Regions from separate parts of the Paenibacillus sp. JDR-2 genome, predicted to be linked through region 2. Evidence: predicted binding sites of a transcription regulator. Region 2 holds the regulator's gene; the other holds the start of a gene.
What was found. Region 2 encodes Rex, which represses fermentation and respiration genes when NADH is low (regulators of the CRP and FNR family bind a similar motif). Its sites were predicted from a motif close to TTGTGAAATATTTCACAA; they were not measured.

Region 1 (3,419 bases), 3.2 Mb from region 2:
ATCCTCGATTGTGGCGATGACCGACCACGCGGGCAAGATTCTTTATGTCAACGATAAGTTCTGCGAGATATCCCAATATGACCGCTCCGAGCTCCTAGGGCAGGACCACCGGATTATCAATTCGGGCACTCATCCGAAAGCTTTTATGAAGGAGCTATGGACAACCATATCTTCCGGCCAAGTCTGGTATGGGGATATCAAGAACAAGGCGAAGGACGGCACATCCTATTGGGTGAATACGACAATCGTTCCTTTTGTGGGCGAGAACGGCAAGCCGTATCAGTATCTGGCGATCCGTAACGAAGTCACCCGGCTGAAGAAGGTGGAGGAGGAGCTTCAGGAAACCTTATCCAAAGTGATGACCATACAGGAAGAAGAACGGCGCAAGTTTTCCCGGGAGCTGCATGACGGTATCGGGCAAAGCTTGTTTTCCCTGCTCATTCAGCTGGATCGCGTCATTTCGGCTCCTGCTTATGGCGAGGAGCAGTTGCCCTTCATCCGCAATCAGGTGGCCGGCATTATCGAAGAGGTACGGAGCGTGGCCTGGCAGCTGCGGCCGTCTGTGCTGGATGATCTCGGCATTGTGCCAGCGCTCCGGACGCATCTGGAAAACTACACCTCCCATTACGGCATTAAGGTATCGTTCAAGAGCAATCTGCGCAAGCGGCTGGACGTGCAGGTAGAGACGGTTATTTACCGGATCATCCAGGAGGCGTTGACCAATATTGCCAAGTACGCGGACGTATCCGAAGCCGAGGTGGAAATCCTGGAGGACGAGAAGCAAGTAGTGGCCCGGATTCTTGACCGGGGGATTGGCTTTGACATGGCAGTGCAGACGCAAGGGGTCGGAAGATACAGCATGGTCGAGAGGGCGAAGCTGGCCGGAGGGAATTTGTCGATGGAATCGGCAATCGGCGAAGGGACAACCGTTACCCTGATTATTCCAAAATAATTTCAAAGGTGTGATTTTTATCACTTCTTCGGCTTACGTAAAGCAGTAAGATGAAATCAAGAAGGAGATGATAAACATGAACGAAAGAGCCTTTGTCATGATAAAGCCGGACGGCGTAAGGCGGGGATTGATCGGCGAGATCGTAAGCCGCTTCGAGAAGAAAGGGCTGAAGCCGGTTTACGCGGAGTTGAAGGAGCTATCCGAGGAAACGGCGCGCACGCATTACCGTCATTTGAAGGAGCAGCTGTTTTTCGAGGATTTGATTCAATATGTTACGTCCGGTCCCGTATTCGCCATGATTGTGGAAGGGCAGTCGGCTGTCGGGAACGCAAGATCTTTAATTGGTCCGACGAATCCCGTAAAGGCGCCTCCCGGTACGATCCGGGGCGATTACGGATCCGATATCGACGAGAATGTCATTCACTGCTCCGATTCCTTGGATCATGCAAGCCTGGAAATCCAGCTCTTCTTCGGAAAAACGGGCCTGCTGCAAAAGCTGTAATCTCGATATATAGCGTGAGAACACCGGAATCAATACGAACCGCTCGATCATCCGGTTTCTATGCTTTCTGTTAACTTTGTGATTTTATTCACAATATATTCATTAAGGGAGAGATTATTATGTTGAAGTTTATGCGCGAGAACGTTTATGCCGCGGGACTTGTTCTTCTGCTCCGTTTATATGTAGGCTGGCAATGGCTGGACGCCGGTTTTCACAAGCTGAAAGACGGCTTTAATGCAGGAGGCTTCCTGAAAGGGGCGATTGCCAATCCCGTCATTGACCATGAGACAAATGCCAATGTCTATCCGAATTTTGTCCGGTTCATCGAGCATGCGGCGCTGCCTAATGTGAAGGCCATCAATATTCTTATTCCGCTTGGCGAGACGCTTGTTGGTCTTGGACTTATTCTAGGCGCTTTAACGGCAACGGCGGCATTTTTCGGAATGCTGATGAACTTCATGTTCCTGTTCGCGGGGACCGTAAGCACGAATCCTTGGCTGATTCTTCTTGGAGGCATTGTGATGATCGCAGGGGTTAACGGCGGTAAATTCGGAGCCGACTATTACCTGCTGCCGCTGCTGCGCAAATGGATCGGCAACCTGAAGAAGGGCGGACAAGGAACGACCCCTCCGCTGAAGCAAATCATCAAGTAGGAAGCAAGGAGATGAGAACCGTGATAGATGACAACAATAGAGAAAGCGAAATTACGAAAAACATGATCAAATACTGCTATACCTGCGAGGACGCCCATAAATGCGACACGGAGGAGAAATGTATCGCCTGCTGGGAAGCGAAAGGCATTATGAAAAAGAAACAGCGGAATGAGCAGACGACGGAAGAGCTGTTGAGGGAATATGCGCAGTAACAGGAGAGCGGCCGTGGGGGTAGACCCGCATGGCCGCTTCTTTGCGTTATCGTTAACTGCCGAGCACCTTAACCTCCCATAAGGTTGGCGTATACCAGTTGCCCGGGTTGTTCCAGAGAACCGCGTTGACGAGTTGGATCCTTATATACCTGGCCGTAATATTAACGCTGTCGGTCGTGAAGCCGTACGTTTTGTTACTCGTTCGGTCGATTGTCGTATAGCTGGTACCGTTAGTGCTGTACTCGATTTTGTATTGGTGATAACCCTCGGAGCCCTTCACCATGTACCAGGAAATATCGATTTCCTTGACGTTCTTGGAGGAGCCTAGATCAACCTGCCACCAGGACGGCCAGGTAACGGCGGATGCCTTCCAGCTGGTCTGGTAATTTCCGTCATTGGCGCTGCCAGGCGCATAGCCGGAAGCCGACGAGCTGGCGGTTGCCGTCTTGCCCTGCGACAGATTCGTCAGCGTAGAGGGGGAGGTAACGGAGCCGGTTGAGGCATCCAGATTCCAGCTGCTGTACCATTCCAGAGAAGCCGTACCGCTTGAGCCGTTTAGCGTTAAAGGAAGCCAGATATACCGGGAGTCCCCTAGCGTACTGGAATTCCAACGGTCCGCCATGTACAGATAGGAGGTCGTGGAGGTTCCTTGAATCGGCAGGACAAAAGTAGATTGCGATGCAAAGGTTGAAGGATTGCCAAGCGGCTGAACAGCCGTCCAAGGACCGGCCATTGAAGTAGCCGTGGAATAACCGCCCTGATTCGGATACCAGCCGGAAGCCTGAGAGGTAATGAGAAAATATTTTCCTCCCTGTTTCACAACTGCCGGAGCTTCCCGGTAACCGTTGTCCGAATACCAGGTCTTAAAGGAAGCAACGCTCAGGTAGTCGGAGCTGAGCTGGAAGATGGCCATGGTATCGTTGGCGCCGCCGTTCTTGTTGGAGGCAGAGACGAGGTAGGCCGTTCCGTCATCATCCTTGAAGACGGTGAGATCGCGCGATTCGTAGTTCAACGGACGGAAGCTGCCGTGGTATGTATAGTCTCCGCAGACGGAAGAGCTTGAAGCAACGGCTACTCTTCCAAGACTGTAATCCGTGCCG
Region 2 (3,419 bases):
ATCTAGTTGCTCCCATTGACGATGCCATTACGGCATCGCAAATGGTCGTTTGGCTGAGCGAAACGGAAACCGGCGATCAGGAAGAGCTCAATTTCGGCAATAAAGGCTCGGATTTCTGGTCAACCGTGGCAAGCGACGCGGATTCCTGCCTTAATCGCCAATGTCCGTGGTTCAAGCGCTGCTATTACCATCGCGCCAAGCACGAGTCTAATATTGCCGATGTATGCATTACGAATCATTCGATGCTGTTTACGGATGTCCAGGCGGATCACCGTCTGTTGCCAAGCTACAGCCATCTGATTATCGATGAAGCCCATCATGTGGAAGAAGTAGCCGGCAAGCATCTTGGCATGCAATTAAATTATTTCTCCTTGACCCACCAGACAACAAGGCTGTTTAAAGATGCCCGTTCGGGTCTGCTGCCAGCGCTTAGACTTCGTCTTCAGCAAGAGGATGACGAGCGGGTTCAGGCATGGACGGAAACGATCGATACGGTTATTCCGGTGTTCCAGGACGTGAAGGAGCATTGGGATAAGCTGTTTGAGCTGTTGTATGCCTTTGTGGGAGAGTCGGGAGAGGCCGGCAATGATAACGGTCAGGCCGTATGCCGTTTGCGCAGCGACACGCCGCCAAAGGGTTGGGACGACGTTCTGACGATTGAGAACAATGTGCATACCGAGCTGAGCCGCGTTGTGAAGACGGTTGATAAAATGGCAACGGATATCAAGGACCGGCTTGACGATCAATCGATACAGGGCCTGATAACGGATTTGAACGGCGTTGTCCGCGATCTGACCCGGGTGAAGGATGATCTCCGTACGTTCCTCAAGATGGAGCAGAATTCGGAAGTATATTGGATCGAGGCAAGCACGACTTACCGTTACCGTTCCGTTCATTTGTATGCGGTCCCGGTTGACGTAAGCAAGCAGCTGCAACAATATTTCTTCGACGTGAAGGATAGTATTATTCTAACTTCCGCAACCTTGTCCGTTCATAAATCGTTCCAATATGCGGAAGAGCAGCTTGGACTAGAAGGATTCGAAGAGAATAACCGGCTGAAGACCGTGCAGCTTCCATCTCCGTTTAATTACCGGGAGCAAGCACTGGTCATAATCCCGCGTAATTTCCCGACCCTGAAGGGTTCTGCGGGCGATCCGCAGTTTATCTCCATGCTGGTAAGCTCGCTTGCCGATTCAGCGGTTGAGACAAAAGGCCGCATGCTTGTGCTGTTCACTTCTTACCGGATGCTGAAGCAGGTTTACGAACCGCTTAAAGAAGCTCTGATGGGGTCTGGCATTCAAGTGCTTGGCCAAGGCATCGACAGCGGCAACCGGACGAAGCTTACAAGACGGTTCACCCAGCAGCCCGAAACGGTTCTGCTCGGAACAAGCAGCTTCTGGGAAGGGGTAGACATTCCGGGCGAGGCTTTGACTTGTCTGGCTATTGTCCGTCTGCCTTTCCAGCCGCCGAATCATCCGCTTGTCGAAGCGAAGTCGGAGCTCTTGCAGAAGCAGAAGCAGAATCCATTCATGAAGCTGTCGATTCCGCAGGCGGTCATCCGTTTCAAGCAAGGCTTCGGAAGACTTGTACGCACGGCGAAGGACAAAGGAATTGTTATTATCTACGACACGCGTGTCATTGATACGTATTACGGCAAGCACTTCCTCTATTCGCTGCCTGGTCCAAAGATCGAAACGATGCATATCGACCAGATGGTACCGCGGATGCGGGAATGGCTGCAAACGGAAGAGGAGGAAATCGGGTGAAGCAGGCGAAAATTTCGGAGGCCGTTGTCAGACGGCTTCCCATCTACCTGCAGGTGCTAAACGAATTGTATAACCGTGAAGTGCAGACGGTTTCGTCGCAGGAGCTAGGACTCAAGCTGGATCTCAATCCCGCTCAAATCCGTAAGGATCTTGCTTATTTCGGCGACTTCGGCCGTAAAGGTATCGGATACGACGTTTCTTACCTGATAGAGAAAATTCAGCAGATTCTGAAGCTCGATCAGCGGATTAACGTTGCGCTTGTTGGCGCCGGCAATCTCGGACATGCATTGTGTAATTACAATAAATACTCCAAGGACAATATGAAAATCGTCGCGGTCTTCGACGATCATCAGAACAAGATCGGTACGATGATCAACAACTTGACCATTCAGCCGATGGACAAGCTGAAGGAGACCGTTCAGGAGAACAATATACGGATCGGCATTATTACCGTGCCCGGCCCTGAAGCGCAAAACGTAGCCAATCAATTCGTGGAGGCCGGGATCGAGGGCATTCTTAATTTCGCACCGGCAATTTTGCGTTTACCCGATCATATCCGCATTCACCATGCGGACTTTACGAGAGAGTTGCTGAGCTTGGCTTATTATTTGGAGAAGGAAAGGAATGAGCAGGAAAATGGCGCAGTTGTGGATTGAGAACGGCCTGTTTGTAACAATGAACGATGTTAATGCGGTTTTCCGCGGCCATATGGTCGTTACGGACAATCAAATTACATATATCGGAGCGGAGGCTCCAACCGGACTGGATGAGCGGGCAGAGCGTCTTGACGGCAGCAAGCTGGCTTTCATGCCGGGACTTATTAATACTCATGGCCATGCTGCCATGTCATTGCTCCGCGGTTATTCGGATGATCAGAACCTTCAGGTATGGCTGGAGCAGAAGATGTGGCCGATGGAAGCCAAATACGTCGACCAAGATACGCGTGCAGGCAGCGCGCTTGCGATTGTGGAGATGCTGAAGACGGGAACAACCGCTTTTGTTGATATGTACGACCGGATGGATCAGGTTGCTCAAATGGTTGAGCAATCGGGGATCCGCAGCGCTTTGACCCGCGGCGTAATCGGATTGTGTTCGGAGGAGATTCAACAGGCGAAGCTGAAGGAAGCGATTGCTTTTGCCCGTGACTGGAACGGAAAGGCGGATGGCCGCATCACAACGATGATCTCACCGCATGCTCCCTACACTTGCCCTCCGGATTATATTGAGAAGTTTGTACAAGCTGCCCATGATTATGATCTGCCAGTTCATACCCATATGTCCGAGACGCTTGCCGAAGTGGAGCAAAATGTCCGCGACTACGGTTCCCGTCCGGTGGAGCATCTGGACAAGCTTGGTTTCTTCTCGCGTCCGGCGCTTGTGGCGCATGCCGTGCATCTGAACGATGAAGAGATTGCTCTGCTTGCTGAACGCAACGTAGCCGTATCCCATAACCCTGTCAGCAACCTCAAGCTGGCAAGCGGCGTAGCCCGCGTTCCCGAGCTTCTCCGCGCAGGCGTGACGGTGTCGCTTGGCACGGACAGCGTAGCAAGCAATAACAACTTGGACCTGTTTAAAGAAATCAAATTTGCGGCGTTGCTGCATAAAGGAATTTCCGGGGATCCTACGGTCATTCCGGCGATGGAAGCTTTGCGC

Region 1: a site for Rex is predicted at 1,531-1,548, ahead of PJDR2_RS26355 (DoxX family membrane protein). Genes of this name have one in related genera too.

What each region holds. Positions count from the first base shown of each region.
Region 1 is NC_012914.1:6,023,531-6,026,949, reverse strand. Features, by position in the region: gene PJDR2_RS26365 (PAS domain S-box protein) at 1-952, shown strand, start outside; gene ndk (nucleoside-diphosphate kinase) at 1,029-1,454, shown strand; gene PJDR2_RS26355 (DoxX family membrane protein) at 1,574-2,107, shown strand; gene PJDR2_RS26350 (hypothetical protein) at 2,119-2,319, shown strand; gene PJDR2_RS26345 (family 43 glycosylhydrolase) at 2,372-3,419, opposite strand, start outside.
Region 2 is NC_012914.1:2,814,117-2,817,535, forward strand. Features, by position in the region: gene dinG (ATP-dependent DNA helicase DinG) at 1-1,766, shown strand, start outside; gene PJDR2_RS12455 (redox-sensing transcriptional repressor Rex) at 1,763-2,422, shown strand; gene PJDR2_RS12460 (amidohydrolase) at 2,391-3,419, shown strand, end outside.